DNA from 3 places in the Pseudomonas sp. MF09150 genome. Region 1 is predicted to be linked to each of the others. Evidence: predicted binding sites of a transcription regulator. Region 1 holds the regulator's gene; each other region holds the start of a gene.
What was found. The regulator FliA, encoded in region 1, starts transcription of late flagellar genes. The targets are predictions, from matches to a motif close to CTAAAGTTTNNNNNNNNNNNGCCGNTAA.

Region 1 (9,874 bases):
GTTTGTAGGCTTTGCGTTTCGGTGCCGGCGACGAAGCGCTGGCCGCCGGAGCCCGGGCAGGCGCAGGAGCCGGTGCGGACGGACGCGGCGCAGCACTGCTGCTGCCGAAGCTGCTGATACCCGATGGCGCAGGCGCCGGGGCGGCAGCCGGCTGCGGAGCCGGAGTGCTATAGCTGCTGAAACGACGGTTACTGCGCGAGATGCTGTGGACTTTCTCGCACAGCAGCTGCTTGACCTTCTCGGGATTGCGCGAGATGTCTTCGAAGTTCTTGGGCAGGAAGTCGACCGCACCAGCATCCAGCGCATCGAGGGTTACCCGGGCGCCTTCATGGGTCAGCGAGGAAAACATCAATACCGGGGTCGGACAGCGCTGCATGATGTGCCGCACCGCCGTGATGCCATCCATCATCGGCATCTCGTAGTCCATGGTGATCACGTCCGGCTTGAGTGCCAGGGCCTGATCGATCGCCTCTTTGCCATTGGTCGCCGTACCGACGACCTGGATGTTCGCATCCGCTGAAAGAATTTCCGAGACGCGGCGGCGGAAAAACCCCGAATCGTCCACCACCAGGACTTTGACTGCCATAAACACTCCGTTAGGCGGGGCGAGGCAAATCGCCCCGCCACCCCGAATCAAATACGCCGTGCGGCGTAACGCTTGAGCATGCTTGGAACATCGAGGATCAGTGCAATGCGGCCGTCACCGGTAATGGTGGCGCCGGACATGCCCGGGGTCCCTTGCAGCATCTTGCCCAATGGCTTGATGACCACTTCTTCCTGGCCGACCAGTTGATCGACGACAAAGCCGATCCGCTGGGTGCCCACCGAAAGGATCACCACATGGCCTTCACGCTGCTCTTCATGAGCGGCGGAACGGACCAGCCAGCGCTTGAGGTAAAACAGTGGCAACGCCTTGTCGCGCACGATCACCACTTCCTGGCCGTCGACCACGTTGGTGCGCGACAGGTCCAGGTGGAAGATCTCGTTGACGTTGACCAGAGGGAACGCAAACGCCTGGTTGCCCAGCATGACCATCAGGGTCGGCATGATCGCCAAGGTCAACGGCACCTTGATCACGATCTTCGAGCCCTGGCCTTTGGTCGAGTAAATATTGATCGAACCGTTGAGCTGGGAAATCTTGGTTTTCACCACGTCCATGCCCACGCCGCGTCCGGAGACGTCGGAGATCTCGGTCTTGGTCGAGAACCCCGGGGCGAAAATCAGGTTGTAGCACTCGGTGTCGCTCAGGCGATCAGCGGCATCCTTGTCCATCACTCCACGCTTGACGGCAATGGCGCGCAGCACATTCGGGTCCATGCCTTTGCCGTCATCGGAGATCGACAGCAGGATATGGTCGCCCTCTTGCTCAGCGGCCAGGATCACCTTGCCACCGCGCGCCTTGCCCGAGGCTTCGCGCTCTTCCGGTGACTCGATACCGTGGTCGACCGCGTTGCGCACCAAGTGGACCAGCGGGTCGGCCAGGGCCTCCACCAGGTTCTTGTCGAGGTCGGTTTCTTCGCCGACCAGCTCCAGGTTGATCTCTTTCTTCAGCTGCCGCGCAAGGTCGCGAACCAGGCGCGGGAAGCGCCCGAACACTTTCTTGATCGGCTGCATCCGGGTCTTCATCACCGCGGTCTGCAGGTCAGCCGTGACCACGTCGAGGTTCGACACGGCCTTTTGCATGGCTTCATCGCCGCTGTTGAGGCCCAGGCGCACCAGGCGGTTACGCACCAGCACCAGTTCGCCGACCATGTTCATGATCTCGTCCAGGCGTGCGGTATCAACCCGTACGGTGGTCTCGGCTTCACTGGCGGGTTTTTCTGGCGGTGGCGCTGCGGCGGCACGTGCCGGAGCAGGAGCTGCAGCGGCCGCTGGAGCCGCAGCCTTGGGAGCTTCGGCCTTGGGCTCGGGCTTTTTCGCCACGGGCTTGGCCGCCACCGCAGCCGCGGTCGCAGCGGCTGGAGCGGCAGAACCGGCACCCGCCACCTCGGAAAATTTGCCCTTGCCGTGCAACTCGTCGAGCAGGGATTCGAATTCGTGATCGCTGATCAGGTCGCTGCCGGCTGCAGCCGCAACGGGCGCGGTAGCTGCCGGTACCGAAGCGACGGCAGACTCGAGCGCGTCCACGGCAAAGTTGCCCTTGCCATGCAACTGATCGAGCAGTGCTTCGAATTCATCATCGGTAATTTCGTTGCTGTCGCTCGCACCCGGCGTCGCTGCTTTCGCCGCGGCAGGTTCGCTCGCTGCAACGGCATCCGGGGCGAACTGGCCCTTGCCATGCAACTGGTCGAGCAAGGACTCGAACTCGGCATCGGTGATTTCGTCGCTGGCCGCATCGCTGCTGGCCACCGGAGCAGCCGCAGGCGCCTCGGCTTCGGCCTTGGCGGCGTTGAGCGAGTCCAGCAGCAGCTCGAATTCGTTATCGGTGATATCGCCCGATTCGCTTTCAGCCACCGGCTCGGCCACCGCTTCAGCCACTTCGGGCTCCGCTGCCACCTCTACCGCAGCCGCAGGCTCTGCCAGACGCGCCAGAGCCGCGAGCAGCTCCGGAGTCGCTGCCGTGACCTGGGTCCGTTCGCGGACCTGGCCGAACATGCCGTTCACCGCGTCCAGCGCTTCGAGCACCACATCCATCAGCTCCGAGTCGACACGACGCTCACCCTTGCGCAGGATGTCGAAGACGTTCTCGGCGATGTGGCAGCACTCCACCAGCTCATTGAGCTGGAGGAAGCCGGCGCCCCCTTTAACAGTGTGAAAACCGCGAAAAATTGCATTGAGCAGATCCGCATCATCCGGTCGGCTTTCCAGCTCGACCAGTTGTTCGGACAGTTGCTCTAGAATCTCGCCGGCCTCAACCAGGAAATCCTGAAGGATCTCTTCATCGGCGCCGAAGCTCATTAATGGGTGCTCCTAGAATCCAAGGCTGGAAAGCAAATCGTCTACATCGTCCTGACCGGACACAACGTCTTCACGTTTATCGGCATGAATCTGCGGACCTTCACCCTTGGCGAGATGTTTTTGCGGATCTTTTTCAGCCAGGATCGATTCGCGGTCATGTTCGATGCCCGCAAAACGGTCGACCTGGCTGGCCATCAAGACGAGTTTGAGCAGATTGCTTTCGACTTCCGTGACCAACTGGGTCACGCGCTTGATCACCTGGCCCGTGAGGTCCTGGTAATCCTGCGCCAACAGAATGTCGTTGAGATGGCCGGAAACGGTCCGGGTCTCCTGTTCGCTACGCGTCAGGAAACTGTCGACGCGCCGTGCCAGCTCGCGAAACTCTTCAGCCCCGACTTCGCGACGCATGAAGCGCCCCCAGTCAGCGCTCAAGGCCTGGGCATCGTTGCTCAGGCCGTTGACCAGCGGGGTGCTGCTTTCCACCAAATCCATGGTGCGATTGGCCGCAGCCTCGGTCAGCCTGACCACATAGGACAGGCGCTCGGTGGCATCCGTGATCTGTGAAACTTCCTCGGCTTGCGGCATATGCGGGTCAATCTGAAAATTGACGATCGCGCTATGCAGCTCGCGGGTGAGCTTGCCGACTTCCTGATACAGGCCGCGGTCACGGGTCTGATTGAGCTCATGGATCAGTTGCACAGCCTCGCCAAACTTGCCTTTTTCAAGGCTCTCGACCAGTTCGTGGGCATGTTTTTTCAGGGTCGATTCAAAATCGCCCAATGAAGATTCGTTATGCTCCATAGCTCCCCCGTGGCGCAATGTCTTCGCGCATCAACCGATGCGTTCGAAGATTTTTTCGATCTTCTCTTTCAACGCCTGAGCCGTGAATGGTTTCACTACGTAGCCATTGACGCCGGCCTGAGCCGCTTCAATGATCTGTTCACGCTTGGCCTCGGCAGTCACCATCAGCACCGGCAGGTGCTTGAGCTTCTCGTCGGCGCGCACGTGGCGCAGCAAATCGATACCGGTCATGCCAGGCATGTTCCAGTCCGTTACCAGAAAGTCGATGCTCCCGCTGTTGAGGACCGGAATGGCGGTAGTACCGTCATCGGCCTCGACCGTGTTGGTGAAACCCAGGTCACGCAACAGGTTTTTTATGATCCGCCGCATCGTTGAGAAGTCATCAACGATGAGGATTTTCATGTTCTTGTCCAATTCGACCTCCAAGCAGTCTTAAACGCGCCCAGCACCTGAACGCGCCATTCAATCAATACGACGTAACACTCAACGACTGCATGGAATACACACTGCAAGACCGGTGCGGCATCACGCCTTACCGGTCCCGTTCGCAGTGTCCCCACACTGCCTGTCAGCGCGCTCGCCACTCCCCCAAACGCCCCCGCAAGCGGGCCGCGCACTGGCTGTGTAACTGGCTGACCCGCGATTCGCTGACCCCCAGGACCTCACCGATTTCCTTGAGGTTCAGCTCTTCGTCGTAGTACAGCGCCAAGACCAGTCGCTCACGCTCCGGCAAATTGGCAATCGCGTCCGCCAGCGCCGCCTGGAAGCGTTCATCTTCCAGATCGCGTGACGGCTCGAGATGAGCACTCGCGCCATCCTCATGCAGCCCTTCATGCTCGCCGTCCTGCAAAAGGTCGTCGAAGCTGAACAGGCGGCTGCCCAAGGTGTCGTTCAAAATCCCGTAATAATCGTCGAGGCTCAATTCAAGTTCGGCCGCAACTTCGTGATCTTTAGCGTCACGACCGGTTTTAGCTTCAATTGAGCGAATGGCATCACTCACCATCCGTGTATTGCGGTGTACTGAACGTGGCGCCCAATCGCCCTTGCGCACTTCGTCGAGCATCGCCCCACGAATACGAATCCCGGCATAAGTCTCGAAACTTGCGCCCTTGCTCGCATCGTACTTGGTCGACACTTCGAGCAAACCGATCATCCCGGCCTGGATCAGGTCTTCGACCTGAACACTGGCCGGCAGCCGTGCCAGCAGGTGGTAGGCGATACGCTTGACCAGAGGCGCATAGCGCTCGATCAATTCATATTGGCTGTCACGCGCCGACTTCTTGTACAGGTTGTAGCCGCTGGCTGTCATAGCACCGGTCCTGCTGTTTGCTGCACTAGCCGCTCGACAAAAAACTCCAGATGCCCACGTGGGTTGGCAGGCAACGGCCAGGTATCGACTTTTTGCGCAATGGCCTTGAACGCCAGCGAGCACTTCGAACGAGGAAAGGCTTCATAGACCGCACGCTGCTTTTGCACGGCCTTGCGTACGCATTCGTCGTAAGGAACTGCACCGACGTATTGTAAGGCCACGTCCAGGAAGCGATCCGTGACCTTGGTCAACTTAGCGAACAGATTGCGACCCTCCTGCGGGCTTTGCGCCATGTTGGCCAGGACCCGGAAACGGTTCATGCCGTAGTCGCGATTGAGCAGCTTGATCAGCGCGTAGGCGTCAGTGATCGAGGTCGGTTCGTCGCAGACCACCAGCAGAACTTCCTGGGCCGCGCGGACAAAACTGACTACCGAGTCACCAATACCCGCAGCAGTGTCGATGACCAGCACATCGAGGTTGTCGCCGATATCACTGAAAGCCTGGATCAGGCCGGCATGCTGGGCCGGGCTCAGGTGCACCATGCTCTGGGTGCCGGAGGCGGCAGGCACGATACGGATCCCGCCCGGGCCCTGGAGCAACACGTCGCGCAGCTCGCAGCGGCCCTCGATGACGTCAGCCAGGGTACGTTTGGGGGTCAGGCCCAGCAGGACGTCGACATTGGCCAGGCCCAGGTCGGCGTCCAGCAGCATGACGCGCCGGCCGAGCTCAGCCAGGGCCAGTGACAAGTTCACTGACACGTTAGTCTTGCCGACGCCACCCTTGCCGCCGGTCACCGCAATCACCTGTACGGGATGCATGCTGCCCATGTTCTTTCTTTACCTTGTCTTACTTAGACGGGGCCACATAACTGGCTGCGCGTTCACCGTTGGAACAATGCATGGCAGACCATCGATGTAGATACGGTGCAATCTCTTCATGACCACCCTCATCCAACCCGTTTTGCGGGGTTGTGATAGAGGTCCGCGAACATATCGGCCATGGCTTCTTCGCTGGGTTCTTCCTGCATCTGCACGCTCACTGCGCGACTGACCAACTGGTGCCGACGCGGCAGGTGCAGATCGTCAGGAATCCGTGGCCCATCGGTCAGATAGGCAACGGGCAACTCATGACTGATCGCCAGGCTCAACACTTCACCGAGGCTGGCCGTTTCATCCAGTTTAGTCAGGATGCAACCGGCCAACCCGCAGCGCTTGTAGCTGTGATAGGCGGCGGTGAGCACCTGTTTCTGGCTGGTGGTGGCCAGGACCAGATAATTCTTCGATTTGATCCCGCGACCGGCCAGGCTTTCGAGCTGCATGCGCAGGGCCGGGTCGCTGGCTTGCAGGCCGGCGGTATCGATCAGCACCACGCGCTTGCGCAACAGTGGGTCGAGCGCCTGCGCCAGGGACTGGCCCGGATCGACATGGGTCACCGACACATTGAGAATCCGCCCCAGGGTCTTGAGCTGTTCCTGGGCACCGATACGGAAGCTGTCCATGCTCACCAGCGCGATGTTGTGCGCGCCGTACTTGAGCACATAACGCGCCGCCAGCTTGGCCAGGGTGGTGGTCTTGCCCATGCCGGCAGGGCCGACCATGGCGATCACGCCCCCCTCTTCCAAAGGCTCGACCTCAGGGGTCACGATCATCCGCGCCAGGTGCGCCAACAGCATGCGCCAGGCCTGACGGGGTTCGTCGATTTCAGTCACCAGCGCCAGCAGGTCACGGGCCAGGGGGCCGGACAAGCCGATGCGCTGCAGGCGACGCCAGAGGTTGGCCTGCTCCGGACGACTGCCTTGCAGCTGACTCCAGGCCAGGGAACCGAGCTGGACTTCCAGCAGTTCGCGCAGGCCATTGAGTTCGAACCGCATCGAATCGAACGCCCGCTGGTCAATGCCGTCTGCCGCGACAGGGGCCGGCGCCGGACGGTGCGGCTCGGAAAAAGTCGGCTCGATCAGCGGCTCGGCTGCCGTCAGTGGCAGGCCGGCGAACAGCTGACGATTGGTCATGGCATCGCTGTCGCCACGCAGGCTCAATTCCGCCTGGGCGGTCACGATCCGCGACTGGGTCTTGCGCAGCTCATCCTCGAGCTCCATGTTCGGCACGCGCGGCGCCAGCGCCGACAGCTTGTAGTCGAGGGCAGCCGTCAGCTCGACACCGCCAGCAATACGGCGGTTGCCGATAATGGCGGCCTCTGCGCCCAGCTCATCACGAACCAGTTTCATGGCCTGACGCATATCGGCGGCGAAAAAACGCTTAACTTGCATAACCCGTTACCTCAGCCGTTGGGCCCTACTGTCGCAACGATGGTCACTTGTTTGTTGTCAGGGATTTCCTGGTACGCCAACACATGCAAACCGGGGACTGCCAAACGTCCAAACCGTGAAAGCATTGCGCGTACCGGACCTGCTACCAACAGAATCACCGGTTGACCTTGCATCTCTTGACGCTGCGCCGCATCGATCAGCGAACGTTGCAGCTTTTCAGCCATGCTTGGCTCCAGCAGAACGCCTTCTTCCTGGCCTTGTCCTGCCTTCTGCAGACTATTGAGCAATATTTGTTCCAACCTTGGTTCCAAGGTGATCACAGGCAGCTCGGACTCAGTGCCTACAATGCTTTGGACGATGGCACGCGACAATCCGACGCGGACTGCAGCCACCAGAGCGGCAGTATCTTGACTCTTGGCGGCATTGTTCGCGATGGCCTCGGCAATGCTGCGAATGTCCCGTACCGGCACCTGTTCGGCGAGCAACGCCTGCAGCACCTTGAGCAACTGCGACAGCGACAGCACGCCCGGCACCAGCTCCTCGGCGAGTTTCGGCGAGCTCTTGGCCAGCAATTGCATCAACTGCTGGACTTCCTCGTGGCCGATCAGCTCGCTGGAGTGCTTGTACAGAATCTGGTTGAGGTGAGTGGCGACCACGGTACTGGCGTCGACCACGGTGTAACCGAGGGATTGCGCCTGGGCCCGTTGGCTGATCTCGATCCACACCGCCTCCAGGCCAAAAGCCGGATCCCTGGCGGTGATGCCATTGAGCGAGCCGTAGACCTGCCCCGGGTTGATTGCCAGCTCGCGATCAGGGTAGATCTCGGCCTCGGCCAGGATCACCCCCATCAGCGTCAAACGGTAAGCACTAGGCGCCAGGTCAAGGTTGTCGCGGATGTGTACGGTCGGCATCAGAAAGCCCAGGTCCTGGGACAGCTTCTTGCGCACGCCCTTGATCCGCGCCAGCAACTGCCCACCCTGATTGCGATCCACCAGGGGGATCAGGCGGTAACCGACTTCCAGGCCAATCATGTCGATCGGCGTCACGTCATCCCAGCCAAGCTCCTTGGTTTCCATGGCCCGGGCCGGCGACGGCAGCAGTTCCTGCTGGCGCTTGACCTCTTGCAAAGCCTGGACCTTGACCACGTTGTGCTTGCGCCACAGCAGGTAAGCGGCGCCACCAGCCACCGCCGCCATGGTCAGGAATGAAAAGTGCGGCATGCCGGGCACCAGACCCATCACCGCCATCAGGCCGGCAGCGACTGCCAGGGCCTTGGGCGAGGTGAACATCTGGCGGGTGATCTGCTTGCCCATGTCTTCGGAGCCCGAAGCACGGGTCACCATGATCGCCGCCGCAGTCGACAGCAGCAGTGATGGCAATTGCGCCACCAAACCGTCACCGATGGTCAGCAAGGCATAGACCCGACCGGCGTCACCGAAGCTCATGCCGTGCTGGAAGATACCGACCGCCATGCCGCCGATCAGGTTGATAAACAGAATCAGCAGGCCGGCAATGGCGTCGCCGCGCACGAATTTGCTGGCACCGTCCATCGAACCGTAGAACTCGGCCTCTTGCGCCACTTCCTGGCGGCGCAGCTTGGCCTGGGGCTGGTCGATCAGGCCGGCGTTGAGGTCGGCGTCGATCGCCATCTGCTTGCCGGGCATCGCATCGAGGGTGAAGCGTGCGCTCACCTCGGAAATCCGCCCGGCACCCTTGGTCACCACGACGAAGTTGATGATCATCAGGATCGCGAACACCACGATACCGACCACGTAGTTACCGCCGATCACCACCTCACCGAAGGCCTGGATCACCTTGCCGGCCGCGGCATGGCCGTCCTGGCCGTGGAGCATCACCACCCGGGTCGACGCCACGTTGAGCGCCAGGCGCAGCAGCGTGGCCACCAGCAGGATGGTCGGGAACACGGCGAAGTCCAGCGGACGCAGGGCGTACACGCAGACCAGCAGGACCACAATCGACAGCGCGATATTGAAGGTGAAGAACACGTCCAGCAGAAACGGCGGGACGGGCAACATCATCATCGCCAGCATGACCAACAGCAACACCGGCACACCCAGATTGCCTCGTCCGAGGTCAGTCAGGTTGCTGCGAGCGCTGTTGAATAACTGAGTACGATCCACCGGTTTTCCCCGTTCCTTAAGCAAACTTTTGACGCCTGAAAGCGCCGCAGGACGGGTATTGCAAGAAGCCTTCCAACTTTTGCCCATGCGACAAAAGGCCCGCTAAGTCGCGGGCCGAAGAGCTAATGAAGGGCGCCGGGAACGGCGAAGGGGCAGATACAGGCCATATGCAATTTGCCGGGCCGTGCCGCCAATCACCTCTGACGTCAGGAGTCGCGCCGCAAATCCGGCGGAATCGGCAGATCCTTGAGCGGATCCGGGCGCTTGCCCTTGCCCGCGCGGTGCTGGCGGATCTGGTAGACGTACGCCAGCACCTGGGCCACCGCCAGGTACAGGCCGGCCGGGATCTCTTCCTCAAGCTCGGTGGAATAGAAGATCGAACGCGCAAGAGCCGGCGACTCCAACAGCAGCACCTCGTTGGCCACCGCAATCTCGCGGATCTTCAGCGCCAGGAAATCG
Region 2 (9,874 bases), on a different contig from region 1:
GGCGTTTGCCCTGGTGGCCGAGCGCTTGGCGGCGATCCAGCAGCGCCACGGCAACAACGCCGTCGCCACCTATCAGGGCAATCCCAGCGTGCACAACTATGGGTTGATGACCCACAGCAACTACTTTCTCGGCCTGCTGAAAACCCGTAACCGTTTTTCCGCGACCTCGGTCGACCAATTGCCCCATCACCTGAGCAGTTACCTGATGTACGGCCACGGCCTGTTACTGCCGATTCCGGACATCGACCACACCGACTTCATGCTGATCCTGGGCGGCAACCCGTTGGCCTCCAACGGCAGCATCATGACCGTGCCGGATGTGGAGAAGCGCCTGAAGGCGATCCAGGCCCGAGGCGGCAAAGTGGTGGTGGTCGATCCGCGGCGCAGCGAAACCGCCGCCATCGCCGATCAGCACCTGTTCGTGCGCCCGGGAGGCGATGCCGCGCTGCTGTTCGGGATGTTGCATACCTTGTTCGATGAGGGCCTGACTCGCCCCAGCCATTTGCCGGTGGACGGTCTGGACCAGGTGCGCGAATCCATCGCCGGCTTCAGCGCCGAGGCCATGAGCCCGCTGTGCGCCGTGCCAGCCTTGCAGATCCGCCAGTTGGCGCGGGACTTTGCGGCCGCGGACAAAGCCGTGTGTTACGGGCGCATGGGGGTCTCGACCCAGGCGTTCGGCACCTTGTGCCATTGGCTGGTGCAATTGATCAACCTGGTCACTGGCAACCTCGATCGGGTTGGTGGTGCGCTGTGCACGGAGCCGGCGGTGGACCTGGTGGCATCGACCTCGGGCGGGCACTTCAATGTCTGGCAAAGCCGGGTTTCCGGACGGCCTGAATACGGTGGCGAGTTCCCGGTATCGGCACTGGCCGAGGAGATTCTGACCGAAGGTGAGGGCCAGGTCCGGGCGCTGATCACCATTGCCGGCAATCCGGTGCTGTCCACGCCCAATGGCCGGCAACTGGAGCAGGCGCTGGACGGCCTGGAGTTCATGCTCAGCATCGATTTGTACATCAACGAAACCACGCGCTACGCGGACTTGATCCTGCCCTCCACATCGGCCCTGGAGAACGATCACTACGACACCACCTTCAATATGTTCGCGGTGCGCAATGTGAGCCGTTTCAACCAGGCCATTTTGCCCAAGCCCGAGGGTGCGCTGCATGACTGGGAGATCTTCGTCGGCCTGGCCCAGGCTTTTGCCGCCCACAGCGGCCAGCCGCTCAAGCCCACCGTGGCGCCGGCGCAGATGATCGATCGGGGGCTGCGAGGCGGTCGCTACGGTGATGACTCGACGTACCAGCTTTCCCTGGCGACCCTGGCCCATCATCCCCATGGCATCGATCTGGGGGCGCTCAAGCCGAACCTGGCGCAGCGCCTGAAGACCGAGAACCAGCGGGTGCAAGCCGCCCCGGCGGCGATTCTGGCTGATCTGGAGCGTTTTGCCGCGTTGCAGGCGCCCCCGGTCGATGAATTGCTGATGATCGGGCGGCGCCACGTACGCAGTAATAATTCATGGATGCACAACTATCACCGGCTGGTGAAGGGCAAGCCGCGCCATCAGTTGCTGATGCACCCCGATGACCTGGCCAGTCGTGGTCTCAGCGACGGGCAACGAGTGCGGGTCAGCTCGCGGGTCGGGATGATTGAAGTTGAAGTGCTGGCCAGCAGCGAGATGATGCCGGGGGTGGTCAGCCTGCCTCACGGTTGGGGGCATGCGCGGCCTGGCGTGCACATGAGCATCGCCAGCGAGCAGCCGGGCTCCAGCGCCAACGACCTGACCGATGAGCGGCAACTCGACGAATTATCGGGGAATGCGGCGCTCAACGGCGTGCCGGTCAAGGTGCAGGCTGCTTGAGGTGTCTGTCGGGGAGACCGAGCATGGCGCTCGGCTTTCCGTTACAATGCGCCACCGTGCCGACAACAGAGTCGGAAAGTTCAGCCGAGGTGTTCCATGGATATCATCGAAACTATTAAAGAGCAGATTGCCAACAACACCATTCTGCTTTACATGAAAGGCTCGCCGAATGCCCCACAGTGTGGCTTCTCCGCGAAAGCCGCTCAGGCCGTAATGGGCTGTGGTGAGAAGTTCGCTTACGTGGACATCCTGCAGAACCCGGAAATCCGCGCCAACCTGCCGAAATACGCCAACTGGCCAACCTTCCCGCAACTGTGGGTGGGTGGTGAACTGGTCGGCGGCAGCGACATCATGGCCGAGATGTTCGCCAACGGTGAGCTGCAGACCCTGGTCAAGGAAGCTGCCGAAAAAGCCGCTGCGAACAAGACCGAAGCCTGATGCAGGTGCAGTAGCTTCTACGCTGCTGCAGGCCGTGAGGCCATCGAATAAAAGCCCCGCCATGCGGGGCTTTTGTTTTTGCGGTGATTGATAAGTGCGAAGTAATTAAAGGGTCGCATATCGTTATCAATCGCAACTACAGCTTATCTAAATAAGCCGCGCAATAAAAAGCCCCGCGCCTCGATTAAGAGGGCGGGGCTTTTTAACAGTGGTGAGCGCTGCGAAGGTTATTCGCCCATCTGCGATTGCAGATAGTTCTCGATACCCACTTTGTCGATCAGGCCCAGTTGGGTTTCCAGCCAGTCGATATGTTCTTCTTCTGACTCAAGGATATCCTCCAGCAGTTCACGGCTACCGAAGTCGCCGGTGACTTCGCAATGGGCGATGGCTGCCTTGAGGTCGGCGTGGCCGGTGCGCTCGATACGCAGGTCGCACTCAAGCATTTCCTTGGTGTGTTCACCGATGTGCAGCTTGCCCAGGTCCTGGACGTTCGGCAGGCCTTCGAGGAAGAGGATGCGCTTGATCAGCTTGTCCGCATGCTTCATCTCGTCGATGGACTCGTGGTACTCGTGTTTGCCCAGCTTGTTCAGGCCCCAGTCTTCATACATGCGTGCATGCAGGAAGTACTGATTGATCGCGACCAGCTCATTGGCAAGGATCTTGTTGAGATGCTGGATGACTGTAATGTCGCCTTTCATGATGGGGTCCTGCCCTGTATCAGCTGTGTATAAGGCGGAGTCTGAGCTGCGCAATCATGAGTGTCAAACCTAAGTTATTGAATAATATATGAAAATTAATCGGAATAAGAATGTTTGTGTTCCGCGTTATGACGCTAAGCGATTGAATTCTAGGCATAAAAAAACCGGACACTAAGTCCGGCTTCTTGAAATACGGTTATTTACGCGACATTAAATTCTACGGGATAGGGAATCGCTGCCTGGCTGCTTTGCACTTTGGTCAGGGTTTCCCGCACGACCTGCTTGGCCAGGCATGCACATTTGCCGCATTGGCTGGCGACGCCGGTGGCTTGGCGTACTTCGCGGTAGCTGCAGCAACCTTCAAAGATCGCATCGCGGATTTGTCCGTCGGTGACGCCAGTGCAGAGGCAGACATACATAAGGTGAGAACCGTCGCTGGTTATGGCCCAATTGCGATGGATCTTAATGTTAACGAGAATGATTGTCAAAGTGGTTTGGCGGGGTTTTTCAGCGAATCGGACAAGTCTGACGAACGGCCTTTTTTCGGCCCCGCGGGCTGGTATCGAAACGGGCGGTTTTGCACGCATCCACAGCAGCAGATCTAAAAACGATTAAGGACAGCTCAAACACGCGGTGTATGATGGTCGGTCCTTACGCAGCAAGATCGCGTCACCGGGTTGTCGTATAGCCGCGGCAGACTGGGATGATCTTGCTCTTCATTCGACCACACCAGGAGATATCCAATGAGCGTACTCGTAGGCAAACAAGCCCCTGACTTCACCGTTCCCGCTGTTCTCGGCAATGGCGAAATCGTCGACAGCTTCACCCTGTCCTCGGCCATCAAAGGCAAATACGGCCTGGTGTTCTTCTACCCGCTGGACTTCACCTTCGTTTGCCCGTCCGAGCTGATCGCTCTGGACCACCGTATGGCAGACTTCAAGGCACGTAACGTAGAAGTGATCGCGGTTTCGATCGACTCGCACTTCACCCACAACGCCTGGCGCAACACCCCGATCAATGCCGGCGGCATCGGTCAGGTTCAGTACATCATGGCTGCTGACATGAAGCACGACATCGCCAAGGCCTACGACGTTGAGTCCGAAGGCGGCGTGGCTTTCCGTGGCGCATTCCTGATCGACGACAAGGGCGTTGTCCGCTCGCAGATCATCAACGACCTGCCACTGGGCCGTAACATGGAAGAGCTGATCCGTCTGGTCGACGCTCTGCAATTCCACGAAGAGCACGGCGAAGTTTGCCCAGCCAACTGGAAAAAAGGCGACAAAGGCATGACCGCTTCGCCAGAAGGCGTTGCTGCCTACCTGAGCGAGAACGCCGGCAAGCTGTAAGCCGCGCGTCACGCATAAAAAAACCGGCCTCAGGGCCGGTTTTTTCATGGGGACGATTTGGCAACCGAATCAGTCGTCGAAGTCTGCCCAGCCGCCCATTTCCTTCCAGCGGTTGACGATGCCGCAGAACAGGTCGGCGGTCTTCTCGGTGTCGTAGCGAGCCGAGTGGGCCTCACGTCCGTCGAAGTCGATATCGGCCGCCTGACACGCTTTGGCCAGCACGGTTTGGCCATAGGCCAGGCCGGCCAGGGTGGCGGTGTCGAAGCTGGAGAAGGGGTGGAAGGGGTTGCGCTTCATGTCCAGGCGCGCGACCGCAGCATTGAGGAAGCCCAGGTCGAAGCTGCTGTTATGGCCCACCAGGATCGCGCGCTTGCAGCCATTGGCTTTCAGCGCCTTGCGCACACTGCGGAAGATGTCGGTCAGTGCTGTTTCTTCACTGACAGCCATGCGCAATGGATGGTCGAGCTTGATGCCGGTGAATTCCAGCGCAGCGGCTTCGATATTGGCACCCTCGAAGGGTTCTACACGGAAAAACAGCGTGTGTTCGGGGAACACGAAGCCCTTTTCATCCATGCCGATGATGGTCGCGGCGATTTCCAGCAGCGCATCGGTGGCCGAGTTGAAACCACCGGTCTCAACATCGATGACGACCGGCAGGTAGCCACGAAAGCGGGCCGCCATCGGATGACGGGAACCGCCACCGCCACCATGACCGTCCTGTTCGTCGTCGAAATGGTCTTCACTCACGAGTGTTTCTCCAGCAGGCGCCAGCGCAGTTTTTCACCGGCGCGCAGCGGGATGACAGTCAGCTCGCCGAACGGCAGGCTGGCAGGGGCGGTCCATTCTTCACGGACCAGGGTGATGCTATCGGTGTTCACGGGCAGGCCGTAGAAGCGCGGGCCGTTGAGGCTGGCGAATCCTTCGAGCTTGTCCAGCGCGTTGCGCTGTTCAAATGCCTCGGCGTACAACTCGATTGCGGCGTAAGCGGTGTAGCAGCCGGCGCAGCCGCAGGCGGCTTCCTTGGCGTGCTGCGCGTGTGGCGCGGAGTCGGTCCCCAGGAAGAACTTGGTGCTGCCACCGGTGGCGGCGTCGAGCAGGGCTTCCTGGTGGGTATTGCGCTTGAGAATCGGCAGGCAATAGAAGTGCGGGCGAATCCCGCCAACCAGCATGTGGTTGCGGTTGTACAGCAGGTGATGGGCGGTGATGGTTGCGCCAACGTTGACCGAGGCCTCGTTGACGAACTGCACGGCTTCACGGGTGGTGATGTGCTCGAAGACCACTTTCAGGGTCGGGAACCGCTCGACGACGCGGCGCATATGCTCGTCGATGAAAATCTTCTCGCGGTCGAATACATCGACGTCGCCACGGGTCACTTCGCCGTGGATCAGCAACGGCAAACCGACTTCGGCCATGGCCTCAAGCGCCGGGAGGATCTTGTCGATACTGGTGACGCCGGAGTCCGAGTTGGTGGTCGCGCCGGCCGGATAGAGCTTGGCGGCATGCACGAAGCCACTGGCCTTGGCCGTACGAATATCTTCAGGCTGGGTCAGGTCGGTCAGGTAGAGCACCATCAGCGGCTCGAAGCGGCTGCCGGCCGGCCGCGCAGCGAGAATGCGCTGGCGATAGGTGTCGGCTTGCTCGGCGTTGCGCACCGGGGGTACCAGGTTAGGCATGATGATGGCGCGACCAAAGGTGCGCGCGACATCCGCGACGGTATTGGTCAACACGGCACCATCGCGAAGATGTATATGCCAGTCGTCGGGACGCAGCAGGGTCAGGCGGTCGGACATTGGGGATTCCAGGCGGGTCAAACTCGGGGGAATGCTACCGGAAAAGACTCATCCAGGCACTCGCTATCAAGTTTTGCGTAAAGCTTCCGATATCCCGTAGGTGTGCCGTAAACGGGCATGTTGATTTTGATCTGTACAAGTCAGTGGAGCCTCCCGTGCGCCAGCATTATCTAGTCCTGCTCAGCGTGTTTGCCAGCCTGCCTGCGATGGCTCTCACTTTCCAGACCCGTCTGGAGAGCATTGAGTGGACGGTCGAAGGCGACAAATTCGAGTGCCGCCTGACTCAGCCGATCACCGATTTCGGCTCCGGCGAGTTCGTGCGCCGGGCAGGTGAGCAGGCGACTTTCCGCCTCAAGAGCTTCAATCCGATGCAGGGTGGGGGCTCGGCGACCTTGCTCGCCGCGGCAGCACCCTGGCAGCCGGGGCGCGGTGATATCGACCTGGGCGCGGTCAAGGCCGGTAGCGGCGGGGTGATGTTCAATAGCTCGCAGGTGCAGGCTGGCCGGCTGATCAACGGTTTGCTGGATGGGCGCAGCCCGGTGGTGCGTCACTACTCCCGCGAAGGCGGTGTGTCCGAAGTGCGTCTGTTGCCGGTGAAATTCAGCAAGGCCTACAGTGACTATCAAAGCTGCACGGCGAAGTTGTTGCCGATGAATTACGAACAGGTGAAGCAGGCCGAGATCGGTTTCCCGGGCACCGGCACCGAGCTGGATGCCCAGGCCAAGGCCAAGCTGCAAGTGATCCTGGAGTTTCTCAAGGCCGATCCCACGGTCAATCACATCGAGCTGGACGGGCATTCCGACAACAGCGGCAACCGCCTGACCAACCGCGATCTGTCGCGGCGCAGGGCGCTGGCAGTGTTGGATTACCTGAAGGCCAATGGCATACCCGAATCACAGATCACCATGCGTTTTCACGGTGAGCGTTACCCGTTGGCCCCCAATACCAACCCGGCCAATCGGGCCAAGAACCGTCGGGTCAATGTGCACCTGGAGCGTGTCGCTCCTGTCGAAAAGCCGGCGCCTCAAGCCGCCGCCACACCCAATGCCGCGGCGACGTCCTGAAACGGCTGTAGTCGTCGCGCGCTCGACATAATCTGTCGCTTCGTCGTCATAAGCTGTCGCGCCTCTGTAAATTATCCGCGTTGATCGGTAGACTTGACGGCTTTCCGTACAACCCCGTGGAGTGATGGCATGGCGGACGTTAACAAGGTCGTTCTGGCGTATTCCGGCGGCCTGGACACTTCGGTGATCCTCAAGTGGCTGCAGGATACTTATAACTGTGAAGTGGTGACTTTTACCGCCGATCTGGGTCAGGGCGAAGAGGTCGAACCTGCACGTGCCAAGGCGCAAGCCATGGGCGTGAAAGAGATTTATATCGACGACCTGCGCGAAGAGTTTGTCCGCGATTTCGTTTTCCCGATGTTCCGCGCCAACACCGTTTACGAAGGTGAGTACCTGCTGGGTACGTCTATCGCGCGTCCGTTGATCGCCAAGCGTTTGATCGAAATTGCCAACGAAACCGGCGCCGACGCCATTTCCCATGGCGCCACCGGCAAAGGCAACGACCAGGTTCGTTTCGAACTGGGCGCTTATGCCCTCAAGCCGGGCGTGAAAGTGATTGCTCCTTGGCGCGAGTGGGACCTGCTGTCCCGCGAGAAGCTGATGGACTACGCCGAGAAGCACAACATCCCGATCGAGCGTCACGGCAAGAAGAAATCCCCGTACTCGATGGATGCCAACCTGCTGCACATCTCATATGAAGGCGGCGTGCTGGAAGACACCTGGACCGAGCACGAAGAAGACATGTGGCGTTGGACCGTCTCCCCGGAGAAGGCTCCCGACACCCCGCAGTACCTGGAACTGACCTACCGCAACGGCGACATCGTGGCACTGGACGGCGTTGAAATGACTCCGGCTACCGTGCTCGCGACCCTGAACCGTATCGGTGGCGAACACGGTATCGGCCGCCTCGACATCGTCGAGAACCGTTACGTCGGCATGAAGTCCCGTGGCTGCTACGAAACCCCGGGCGGCACCATCATGCTGCGTGCGCACCGCGCCATCGAGTCCATCACCCTGGACCGTGAAGTGGCTCACCTCAAAGACGAGCTGATGCCCAAGTACGCCAGCCTGATCTACACCGGCTACTGGTGGAGCCCTGAGCGTCTGATGCTGCAACAGATGATCGACGCTTCCCAGGCTCACGTTAACGGTGTGGTTCGCCTGAAACTGTACAAAGGCAACGTGATCGTTACCGGTCGCAAGTCCGATGAGTCGCTGTTCGACGCCAACATCGCAACCTTTGAAGAAGATGGCGGTGCCTATAACCAGGCAGACGCTGCCGGCTTCATCAAGTTGAATGCCTTGCGTATGCGCATTGCGGCCAACAAAGGTCGGACACTGTTCTGATTCTTGAACCGCTGTGAAAAAGCCCTGCCTTGTGCAGGGCTTTTTTGTGCTCGGTAACTCGGTTGCTCTAGTTGTGAGTCTTATCGCGCAATTAACCAATGCATGCACTACGAGGTGTTTTTCGAAGTGATATGGATAGTTGATTATTAATACGAAAAGTAGCAGGTATACAGAACTATCTTAAATTAGCTAGTTGCAAGGATGTCGCCTTTTGACTGTTTTTGTAAGGCAAATCCTCATTGTTTGTAAGGATCGTCTCTGTACTGCTGTAGCCCATGGGCACGCGGTGCCAAGGGCAGGATGGCGGGTTATTGTGTGGATTAACAATTATGCCTTGAATTCGGAAGTGCCTATGAAAAGAGTATTGATCGTGGATGATCACCCCGTCATTCGTCTGGCGGTGCGCATGCTGATGGAACGCCATGGTTTCAAGGTGATTGCCGAGGCAGACAATGGTTTGGATGCGTTGCAACTCGCACTTGAGTTGATGCCGGATATTTTGATACTGGATATCGGCATTCCAAAACTTGATGGTCTGGAAGTTATAACCCGTCTGACTTCAAAAGCGATGACTATTAAGATATTGGTATTGACCCTGCAACTACCCGGGCCCTTTTCAATGCGTTGCATGCAGGCCGGCGCCGCTGGTTATATCTGCAAGCAACAGGACATCACTGAACTGATCAGTGCGATCAAGGCGGTGGAGGCCGGTTACAGTTACTTTCCCAACGAAGCCTTACACACGTTGCGGTCCTGCCAGGGCTTGTCCACTGAAGAGGAGATGGTGGAATTGCTCTCGGCAAGGGAGTTGATGGTGTTGAAGCAACTCACCTCCGGCTTGAGTAACAAGGAGATTGCCGAAGGCCTGAGTTTGAGCAACAAGACGGTGAGCACCTACAAGCGGCGGCTGCTGTCCAAGCTCAATGCCCGCTCGCTGGTGGACCTGATTGAATTTGCCCAGCGCCATAAGCTGGCGTGAACAACGAGTGGATGGAGTTTGCTCCGGCGAAGGGATGAAGGACAGGCGCCAAGTCGCCGGGTAGACCTGGCGCCGACAGGAAGGCCCGAGTGGCTGGGGCTTTCCTGGAATTACAGATCGAAGTCGTAATCGGCCAGCTGCTTTTGCAGGCGGCGTTCTTCGAGGAGGTTGTCAATGGTGCGGCGCTTGTTCAGGTTGGTCTTTGCCACCTCAACCACCGGCTCAGCCTCTTCTGGTTCAACAGCAATAAAATCGTCTTCTACGTCCAGTTGTTCTTTGCCAGTGCTCATAAGGTCAACTCCAGGCTAAGACTGCCATTGGCGCTCCTTATAGCGATATTCTCCTGGCGGGTAA
Region 3 (9,874 bases), on a different contig from region 1:
CGTCCATGCCGGCCAGGACTTCATCACTGTGATGGATGGCGATGACCGGACCTTCGGCCAAGGTATTGAGGTTGCTGTCGGTGACGATGGTGGCCATCTCGATGATGACGTCGGTGTCAGGGTTCAGACCGGTCATTTCCAGATCGATCCAAATCAGATTCTGTGGGTTTTGCATGGGTGGGCTCCTCGGCGTAGTTGCGCAGTTTAGCCTAGAGGGCCTCCTCGGCGTGCTAAACTCGCCGCCGTTTTACCTATCCTGCTGCATTATCAACACGGAACACCCATGGCCAAACGCCAGCTCAACCGTCGCCAAAACTGGCGCATCGAAAAGATTCAAGGCGAGCGCGCCGCCCGCGCCGCCAAGCGTGAATCATCCGCCGTGGACGCGCTTGAGGGAGGCGACCTGGGCCCCGAGCAGACCGGCCTGGTGATCGCCCACTTCGGCGTTCAGGTCGAAGTCGAAGCTCGCGAAGGCGAATTGGCCGGCCAGGTATTCCGCTGCCACTTGCGCGCCAACCTGCCAGCATTGGTAACGGGCGACCAGGTGGTGTGGCGTGCCGGCAACCAGGGCATCGGCGTGATCGTCGCCCAATTGCCACGCAACACCGAGCTGTGCCGCCCGGACAGCCGCGGCCAGCTCAAGCCGGTGGCAGCCAACGTCGACATGATCGTGATTGTCTTCGCCCCGCTGCCCGAACCCCATGCCAACCTGATCGACCGCTACCTGGTCGCCGCCGAACACGCCGGCATCCGACCGTTGCTGCTGCTGAACAAGGCCGACTTGATCGACGAGCAGAATGCTCCGGCACTCAATGCCCTGCTGGCGGTGTATCGCCAGTTGGGTTACCCGCTGCTGGAAGTCTCGGCGCACCACGGCGATGGCATGGAGCAATTGCAGGCCCAACTGGACGGGCGCATCAGCGTATTCGTCGGCCAATCCGGTGTCGGCAAATCCTCGCTGGTGAACAGCTTGCTGCCGGAAGTCGAAACCCGCGTCGGCCCGCTGTCCGAGCTGTCCGGCCAGGGCACTCACACCACCACCACCGCGCGACTGTTCCACTTCCCGGGTGGCGGCGAATTGATCGACTCCCCGGGCATTCGCGAATTCGGCCTGGGCCACGTCAGCCGCGCCGATGTCGAAGCCGGGTTTATCGAGTTCAACGACCTGCTGGGCACCTGCCGCTTCCGCGATTGCAAACATGATCGCGAACCCGGTTGCGCCCTGCTCAAGGCCCTTGAAGATGGCCGCGTGCAGCAGCAACGGATGAACAGCTACCGCTCGATCATCGCCAGCCTGCCGGAAACCAGCTACTGACCTGTCGTACCCCGCACTGACAAAAAGGCCGCGATCATCGCGGCCTTTTTTGTGGGTTACTTCGGCGCTGCGGGCGCAGACGCTGGCGGTGGCGCCGCAGGTGGCGTGGCCGGTGCCGGTGCGGTCGAAGGCTGGCCAGACTTGCCGGGCTCATCCATCTTCAACACCCCATCCTCGAAGATATTCAGGCGCTGCCGGACTTCATGTGCCGGCAGCGGATCGGCGCCTGGCGGCAAGGCATTCGGATCAGCCGCAGCCCCCGGCACTTCGCCCGGCGCACCCTGCCCCTGAGTCGGCACATCGGCCGGCAGTTGCTCACCCTCGATGGCACGCTGTGCCTTCTTGGTCAGGACCACGATATCGATCCGCCGGTTGACCGGGTTGAACGGGTCCTTGCGATCGAACAGCGACGACGAGGCATACCCCACCACCCGTGCCACCTGGGAGTCGGGATAGCTGCCCGCGACCAGGGCGCGGCGTGCGGCGTTGGCACGGTTGGCCGAAAGCTCCCAGTTGCCAAAGTCACCGGCGCCCGAGTACGGCTTGGCATCGGTGTGGCCGCTGATGCTGATCTTGTTCGGCACCGCTTTGATGGTGTCGGCCATGGCCAGCAGGATGTCTTCGAAATACGGTTTCAGACGCGCGCTACCCGAGTCGAACATCGGCCGGTTCTCGGCGTCCATGATCTGGATGCGCAAGCCGTCCTGGGTGATTTCGAACAGGATCTGGTCCTTGAATTTCTGCAGCTGCGGGTTCTCTTCAACCTTGTTCTGCAGCTCCTGCAACAACAGTTCGAGACGTTCGCGCTCGACCTGCTCGGCCATGCCCTCGACCTGTTCGGAGTCGACCGTCACCTTGTCCGGCTGTGGCTGGGACTTCACCTCGGGGTTGAGGGTGGTGTCCGGCGCCAGCTCAGGCGAACCGCCCAAGTCGATGATGTAGGGTGTGCCGCTTTCGGAGAAGCCGATCGGGTCTTTGAAGTAACCGGCGATGGCGATCTTCTGTTCCGGGGTGGCGGTGGACAACAACCACAGCACCAGGAAGAACGCCATCATCGCCGTGGCGAAGTCGGCGAAGGCGATTTTCCAGGCGCCCCCGTGGTGTCCGCCAGCGAAGCGCTTGACGCGCTTGATGATAATCGGCTGGTTATTTTCCATGACTTAGCGACCGCGAACCGCTTGTTCCAGCTCGGCAAAGCTTGGACGGTGCGCCGGGTACAGCACCTTGCGCCCGAACTCCACAGCCAGCGATGGCGGCATGCCGGATGCGGAAGCGACCAGGGCCGCCTTGATGGCTTCGTAGACGTTCAGTTCTTCCTTGGCATCGTGGGCCAGGGAGGTGGCCAGCGGGCCGAAGAAGCCGTACGCCGCGAGAATACCGAAGAAGGTACCCACCAACGCCGCACCTACGTGCAGGCCGATGGACTTCTGGTCGCCCTCACCCAGGGAAGCCATGGTCACCACGATCCCCAATACCGCGGCAACGATACCGAAGCCGGGCATGGCGTCGGCGATGCCGGTCACCGCATGGGAAGGGTGCTCGAGGTCTTCCTTCATGCTGAACAGCTCCATGTCGAACAGACCTTCAAGCTCGTGGGGAGCCATGTTGCCGGAGGACATGATGCGCAGGTAGTCACAGATATAAGCGGTCATGCGGGCATCTTTGAGCACCGCCGGGTACTTGGCGAAAATCGGGCTGGCGGCGGCGTCCTCGATATCTCCCTCGATCGCCATCATGCCTTCGCGGCGGCTCTTGTTGAGGATCTCGTACACCAGGCCCAGCACTTCCAGATAGAACGTGTGGGTGAAGCGCGAACTGAACATCCCCAGGGATTTCTTGATGACGTGCATCGTCATATAGCCGGGGTTGGCCTGCAGGAATGCGCCAAAGGCCGCGCCGCCGATGATCAGCACTTCGAAAGGCTGGATCAGGGCTGCGATTTTGCCGTGTGAGAGCACGTATCCGCCGAGCACGCTCGCGAATACGACGATGATGCCGATAATTTTAGCCATAGGTAGGAGAGTACTTATTGAGTCGGGTTCAAGGTCATATTCGGAAGTTCTTAAAACTCTTCTTCTACTTATCGGCAAAACTGCGCCAGACTATAGCCAGTTAAGGCGAAAAGCCAGTTTGGCCCGCTCTGGGCGTGTTTACAGCAGACGATGATTGCGCCCAGCCATGTCTAATGAAACGACAGTCCCAACTCCCCGACCGACGACCCTCAGCGGCTGGATAAAGCTCCTGGACGGGGTGCCGTTGCCGGTGCCGCAAGTCAGCCACGATAAAGTCTGTCGAGCCATCGCCGACAGCCGCAGTTCGTTGCGCGATATCGCCGACCTGATGCAGAACAGCCCAGCGCTGGCCTTGAGCATCATCCGCGAGGCCAATCGGCATACCCACGGCAGCATGAGCGAGCCTGCGGAAAACCTTGAGGTCGCCCTCAACCGCCTGGGCCTCAAGCGCACCGAAGAACTGCTCGCTCGCCTGCCAGCGCTGCCGGAAGGGCAGATCCCGCCGGTCCTGCGCCAACTGCAACTGATCAGCCAGCACGCCAGCCAGCAGGCCAATGGTTTTTTCGCCAGCCGCCTGGCCCGCCTCTGGCAGGACATCCACTGGGGCAGTCTGCTGTTTCTATCGCCACTGTGGCCCCTGGCCCTGGCCCAGCCGAAGCTGCTGGAAGAGTGGGAACTGCGAGTTATCCACAAGCATGAATCGGCGCACAAGGTCGAGCTGGAGTTGTTCGGCGTCAGGTTGCTGGAGATATGCCAGGCACTGGTGGAGGTCTGGCACCTGCCGATCTGGGTCCAACAGGGCTATCGCCTGTTGATCAGCGAGCGCCGGCTGCTGGTCAAGGTCCTGCACATTGCCCGCGACAGCGAACATCCACTGCATCAGCAACAACGCCTGGATGCCGACCCCGACCTGCGTCGCTGGCTGAACCAGCCGGCCAACAGCGTGTTGCTGGCCAACGGCCTGGCACTTTCGGCGCAATACGCCTGGGACAGTACCCACTGCCTGCGCTGGCAGCACCTGACCAGCCTTTATTTGCAAATGCCCATGGACAACCTGCAACAGCAGTTGCACCAGCAGGCGGTGATCAGCGCGCGCAACGACGCGGCGCCCGGTCTCTGGCACCCTGCCGAGGCCTTGCTCTGGCCGTGGGATGCACGGCGCCTGCCCAAGGGTTTGCTGCCGGCCCCGGCACCGACTGCCGAAGCGCTGGGACACTGGCGCGAACAATGTGCACAACTGCTGGTCGAACCGAGCGCCTTTCGCAATGCGCTGCACCTCACCAGCGCCGCCTGCGATGCGCTGGTGGCCTGTGGCATGCGCCGGGTGATGCTGCTGATGGTCGATCGCGGCCTGGCCAATCTGCGGGCACAACAAATTGCCGGCCTGCCTGCGGAGTCGGCGAACCTGACCCTGCGCGTCAGCCAGAGCAACGTGCTGCAACGCCTGGTGACCAAATCGGCTCAGGTGCGCCTGAACCCGGACAACAACGCGCAATTCTCGGCCCTGCTGCCGCCGCAGTTGCGCGGCCTGTTCCGTGGCGAGCACCTGCTGCTGCGCTCGCTCTCGAGCAACGGCCGCGTGGTGATGCTGATCGCCGCCGACCAGGGCGGCGGGCCGTTCTCGGAAATCAGCGTCCAGGCCTTTGGCAAAACTGCGCAATGTATTGAAAAAGCCCTTCACAGCTTTACCAACCGCAGCCAATGACGCTTGCGCTACAATCCTCCCCTTTGTGCTCTGGAGACCTCACATGTCTGACTTCTCTGGCTTTCCGCTGGTTATCGAGCCGAGCGACTTGCTCGACCGCCTCGAATCCCGCGAACTGATCCTGGTCGACCTGACCAGCGCCGCTCGTTATGCCACCGGCCATATTCCCGGCGCCCACTTTGTCGACCCCAAGCGCACCCAGCTCGGCCAGCCTCCCGCACCGGGCCTGCTGCCGACCCAAGGCGCGCTTGAAGCGCTGTTCGGCGAACTGGGGCACAACCCCAACGCGGTCTATGTGGTCTACGACGATGAAGGCGGCGGCTGGGCCGGGCGTTTCATCTGGCTGCTCGATGTCATCGGCCACACCCGGTATCACTACCTCGATGGCGGCCTGCTGTCCTGGCTGGCGCAAGGCCTGCCGGTGTCCACTGCTGTGCCGGCGGCCGCTGGCGGCCCGGTCGCCCTGACCCTGCACGACGAACCCACTGCCACCCGCGAGTACCTGCAAAGCCGCCTCGGCGCTGCCGACCTGGCGATCTGGGATGCCCGTGGACCGCTGGAGTACTCGGGCGAAAAAGTCCTGGCAGCCAAAGGCGGCCACATCCCCGGCGCTGTGAATTTCGAGTGGACCGCCGGCATGGACCAGACGCGCAACCTGCGCATCCGCTCCGACATGCCGCAGATCCTCGAAAACCTCGGCATCAGCAAAGACAAAGAAATCATCACCCACTGCCAGACCCACCACCGCTCTGGCTTCACCTACCTGGTGGCCAAGGCGCTCGGTTATCCGCGGGTCAAGGGCTATGCCGGTTCCTGGGGCGAATGGGGCAACCACCCCGACACGCCTGTAGAGATTTAAGGTTTTTAAGGACAGTTAATGAAAAAGCGTTTGTTTATCCTCAGCCAGTACCTGCTGCCTCACCACCTGCTGTCGCGCCTGGCCGGCTGCATTGCCGAGTGCCGCGTGCGCTGGTTCAAGAATGCCTTCACTGCCTGGTTCGCCAAGCGTTATCAAGTGGACATGTCCCAGGCCCTGGTGGAAGACCTGAGTGCCTACGAGCACTTCAACGCCTTCTTCACCCGCGCCCTGAAAGACGGCGCCCGCCCGCTGGACCAAACCCCGGGCGCCATCCTCAGCCCGGCCGACGGTGCCGTCAGCCAGCTCGGCCCGATTGAACATGGCCGGGTGTTCCAGGCCAAAGGCCACAGCTACAGCGTGCTCGAACTGCTGGGCGGGGATGCTGCCGTTGCCGCGCCGTTCATGGGCGGCGACTTCGCCACCATCTACCTGTCGCCTAAGGACTACCACCGCGTGCACATGCCGCTGGCCGGCACCCTGCGTGAAATGGTCTACGTGCCGGGCCGGATTTTCTCGGTTAACCAGACCACTGCCGAAAACGTCCCGGAGCTGTTTGCCCGCAACGAACGCGTGGTGTGCCTGTTCGATACCGAACGCGGCCCAATGGCCGTGGTGCTGGTGGGGGCGATGATTGTCGCTTCGATCGAAACCGTCTGGGCCGGCCTGGTAACGCCACCTAAGCGCGAGCTGAAAACCGTGCGTTACGACGAAGCCGCGCGTGCGCCGATCCACCTGGAAAAAGGCGCCGAGCTGGGCCGCTTCAAACTGGGATCGACCGCCATCGTGCTGTTCGGCCCGGATCAGGTGCAGTGGGCGCAGGAGTTGGTCGCCGGCTCGCCGGTGCAGATGGGCCAGGGCCTAGGCTTGCCAAAAGCCTGAAGCCATTCCCGGACGCAAAAAAACGCCGCTGATCAGCGGCGTTTTTTATGGGGGGTTAGCTGAGCAAAACAGCACACCTGGCCCTTAGAGCTGGCCGTCGCGATCACGGAAGCCCAGCAGGTACAGCACACCGTCCAGGCCCAGGGTGGAAATCGCCTGCTTGGCCGATTGCTTGACCAGCGGTTTGGCGCGAAACGCCACGCCCAACCCGGCAATCGCCAGCATCGGCAAATCGTTGGCGCCGTCACCCACGGCAATGGTCTGCTCCAGGCGCAAGCCTTCCTTGTGCGCCAGTTCGCGCAGCAGATCAGCCTTGCGCTGGGCATCGACAATCGGCTCGACCGCCACACCCGTCACCTTGCCATCTACCACTTCCAGCTCGTTGGCAAACACGTAGTCGATACCCAGCTTGGCCTGCAGTTGCTTGGCGAAGTAGGTGAAACCGCCCGAGAGGATCGCGGTTTTGTAGCCCAGGCGCTTGAGCTCGGCAAACAGCGTCTCGGCGCCTTCGGTCAGGCGCAGTGATGCACCTATGGAATCAAGCACGCCGACGTCCAGCCCCTTGAGCAACGCCAGGCGCTCCTTGAAGCTGGCGCGAAAATCCAGCTCGCCGGCCATGGCCCGCTCGGTGATTTCGGCAACACGGTCACCCACGCCTGCGGCCTTGGCCAATTCGTCGATGACTTCGGCCTCGATCAGCGTCGAGTCCATGTCGAATACCGCCAGGCGGCGATTGCGGCGGAACAGCGAGTCTTCCTGAAAGGCGATATCGACGTTCAATTCCTGGGCGACGCTCAGGAACTCGGCGCGCAATGCCTGGGGATCGGCGGCTTCACCGCGCACCGAGAACTCGATGCAGCCTTTGCCTTGATCGGCCGGGGTGTCGAGGGGCATGCGCCCCGACAGACGGTCGATATGGTCGATGTTCAGGCCGTATTTGGCGGTGATCGAACTCACTCGCTGCAACTGCTCGGCCGTCACCTTGCGGGTCAGCAGGGTCACAATATGGCGTTTCTTGCCCTGACCGCCGACCCACTGCTGGTAATCCTCTTCGGAAACCGGGGTGAAACGTACCTGTTGGTCCAGCTTGTAAGCGGTGAACAGAATGTCCTTGAGCACCGAGGACGCTTGTTCGGTGCTCGGGATTTCAACCAGGATGCCGAACGACAAGGTGTCGTGGATCACCGCCTGACCGATGTCGAGAATATTCACACCACCCTGGGCCAGAACGCCGGTAATGGCTGCAGTGAGACCGGGACGATCTTCACCGGTGATGTTTATCAGGACGATTTCGCGCAAGGCGCACCCCCGCAGGTGGAAAAAAACCGCATTCTACCCACATTCAGTGACCATCGGGCACAGCCAGCGCTTTGCCGGCCTAGGGCCTGTCGCTATACTGCGCGTCAACTTCACGGACAAAAGAGCCGAGCTCAGTGAACCGGCCCACGCCTGTTAAAACCGATAATTTCTTTCTGCTGATCTTCCGTGCACTGCGCCACCGCCGTGTACCGATTGCATTGCGCATTGCCAGCCATAACGTGATCCTGGTCGCCCTGGCCCTGGTGATCTACGCCTGCGTGATGGGCCTGCAATTCAAGCAAGCCATGCATGAACAAGCCGATGCCCTGGGCCAGAGCCTGACCACCCAGACCGCCACTTCGGCGACCGAGCTGCTGGTGTCCAACGACATCCTCAGCCTCAATGTGCTGCTCAACAACCTGACCAAAAATCCGCTGGTGGCCCACGCGGCCATCTACAGCGTCGATAACCGGATCCTCGCCGAAGCCGGCCAACGCCCGAAAAGCAGCCTGTTGGGCGAGACCGAAGGCGTCTACCAGACCAAGATCACCTTCCAGGACGTGACCGCCGGCAACCTGCGGATCAGCCTGGACATGGCGCAGTTCCAGCAGCCGATGACCATCAGCCTGCAAAGCATGGGCATCCTCAGCGCGATCCTGCTGGCCCTGGCTCTGGCTCTGAGCCTGCGCCTGGGACGTCACATCTCGACCCCCCTGATGCAATTGCGGGTCTGGCTGCGTGACATGGACGAACACACCCCGGCTACCCAGCGCCAGGATGAAATCGGCGACCTGGCGCGCCAGCTCCATGCCCGCCTGGCACCGGAGAAACCGCAGCCGGCACCCGAACCCGAGGCCGATTACGACGACGAGGATTACGACGAACCGCAGGACCGCGAGCCGGCCTTCGAGATGCGTAACTTGCGCGACCCTAGTTTTGATGAAAGCGCCCCGGTCGCCGGCCTCAAGCCTGCGCCGCGGCGGCTGGTCAGCGCTGAAGAAGACGAACTGGACGAAGAAGACCCGTTCGCCGACCTGCGCGATCACACCACACCCACCGCCCCCAAGCCGCTGGCACGGACGGTAACGCCCGCGCAACCGCAGCACAGTGCGGTGCTGGCGGTACAACTCGGCGCCCAGGATCAACTGCGTCGCCTGCCCCGTGCTCGACTGACGGAGCTGCTGGAACGCTATCGCGACTGCCTCGACCAGGCTGCGTCGCTCTACCAGAGCGAGCTGCATACCCTGAACGACGGCAGCACCCTTATGCTGTTCCACAGTGAAGACAGTGGTGACGACTACCTGACCAACGCCATCTGCTGTGGCGAACTGCTGCGCGCCCTGGGCCATGCCTTGCAGATCGAAGTCGCGGACAGCGGCATCACCCTGCAATTGCAACTGGGCCTGACTCTGGGTGACGAGCTGTTTGGCCTGAGCCAGATCGACCTGCTGCTGACCGAAACCGCACAGGATGCCCTGGCGCTGTCCCAGCACAGCCGCAATCTGCTGCTGGTGGAACGCAAGATCAGTGATGACGCGCTGATCCGCCAACGCGCACGCATTCGCCCAATCGCCAGCCCGGAAGGCGCCTGCTGCGTCGAACGCCTGATGGAACCCTACCCATCGATGCTGGAGCGCCAGCTGGCACGCATGCACGAGACACGGGCCAAGCTTTAAGCCTGGTCCCGCCCATAAAAAGCCCGCTGTGTAGCGGGCTTTTTTGTGGCTGAACAACGCGCCTGTCGAGTAACGGCGCCTTCCACCGCTATCGCGGCAGCAGCCTTCAAGCGCCCGAACCTGCCAGCT

Region 2: a site for FliA is predicted at 6,196-6,223, ahead of AC19YX_RS17040 (flagellar protein MotY). Genes of this name have one in related genera too.
Region 3: a site for FliA is predicted at 3,396-3,423, ahead of motA (flagellar motor stator protein MotA). Genes of this name have one in related genera too.

The regions. Positions count from the first base shown of each region.
Region 1 is NZ_JCBCUS010000001.1:1,889,213-1,899,086, forward strand. Features, by position in the region: gene AC19YX_RS08535 (protein-glutamate methylesterase/protein-glutamine glutaminase) at 1-586, opposite strand, end outside; gene AC19YX_RS08540 (chemotaxis protein CheA) at 634-2,898, opposite strand; gene AC19YX_RS08545 (protein phosphatase CheZ) at 2,911-3,699, opposite strand; gene AC19YX_RS08550 (chemotaxis response regulator CheY) at 3,730-4,101, opposite strand; gene fliA (RNA polymerase sigma factor FliA) at 4,268-5,008, opposite strand; gene fleN (flagellar synthesis regulator FleN) at 5,005-5,835, opposite strand; gene flhF (flagellar biosynthesis GTPase FlhF) at 5,955-7,274, opposite strand; gene flhA (flagellar biosynthesis protein FlhA) at 7,286-9,415, opposite strand; gene flhB (flagellar biosynthesis protein FlhB) at 9,622-9,874, opposite strand, start outside.
Region 2 is NZ_JCBCUS010000004.1:196,222-206,095, reverse strand. Features, by position in the region: gene AC19YX_RS17075 (molybdopterin oxidoreductase family protein) at 1-1,858, shown strand, start outside; gene grxD (Grx4 family monothiol glutaredoxin) at 1,955-2,296, shown strand; gene bfr (bacterioferritin) at 2,524-2,994, opposite strand; gene AC19YX_RS17060 (bacterioferritin-associated ferredoxin) at 3,195-3,413, opposite strand; gene AC19YX_RS17055 (peroxiredoxin) at 3,738-4,340, shown strand; gene rnt (ribonuclease T) at 4,410-5,087, opposite strand; gene pyrC (dihydroorotase) at 5,084-6,130, opposite strand; gene AC19YX_RS17040 (flagellar protein MotY) at 6,286-7,194, shown strand; gene AC19YX_RS17035 (argininosuccinate synthase) at 7,324-8,541, shown strand; gene AC19YX_RS17030 (response regulator transcription factor) at 8,894-9,520, shown strand; gene AC19YX_RS17025 (PA3496 family putative envelope integrity protein) at 9,631-9,810, opposite strand.
Region 3 is NZ_JCBCUS010000002.1:209,537-219,410, forward strand. Features, by position in the region: gene orn (oligoribonuclease) at 1-175, opposite strand, end outside; gene rsgA (small ribosomal subunit biogenesis GTPase RsgA) at 284-1,315, shown strand; gene motB (flagellar motor protein MotB) at 1,372-2,472, opposite strand; gene motA (flagellar motor stator protein MotA) at 2,476-3,327, opposite strand; gene AC19YX_RS10500 (HDOD domain-containing protein) at 3,494-5,032, shown strand; gene AC19YX_RS10505 (rhodanese-like domain-containing protein) at 5,076-5,891, shown strand; gene asd (archaetidylserine decarboxylase) at 5,910-6,770, shown strand; gene serB (phosphoserine phosphatase SerB) at 6,855-8,069, opposite strand; gene AC19YX_RS10520 (AhpA/YtjB family protein) at 8,204-9,745, shown strand.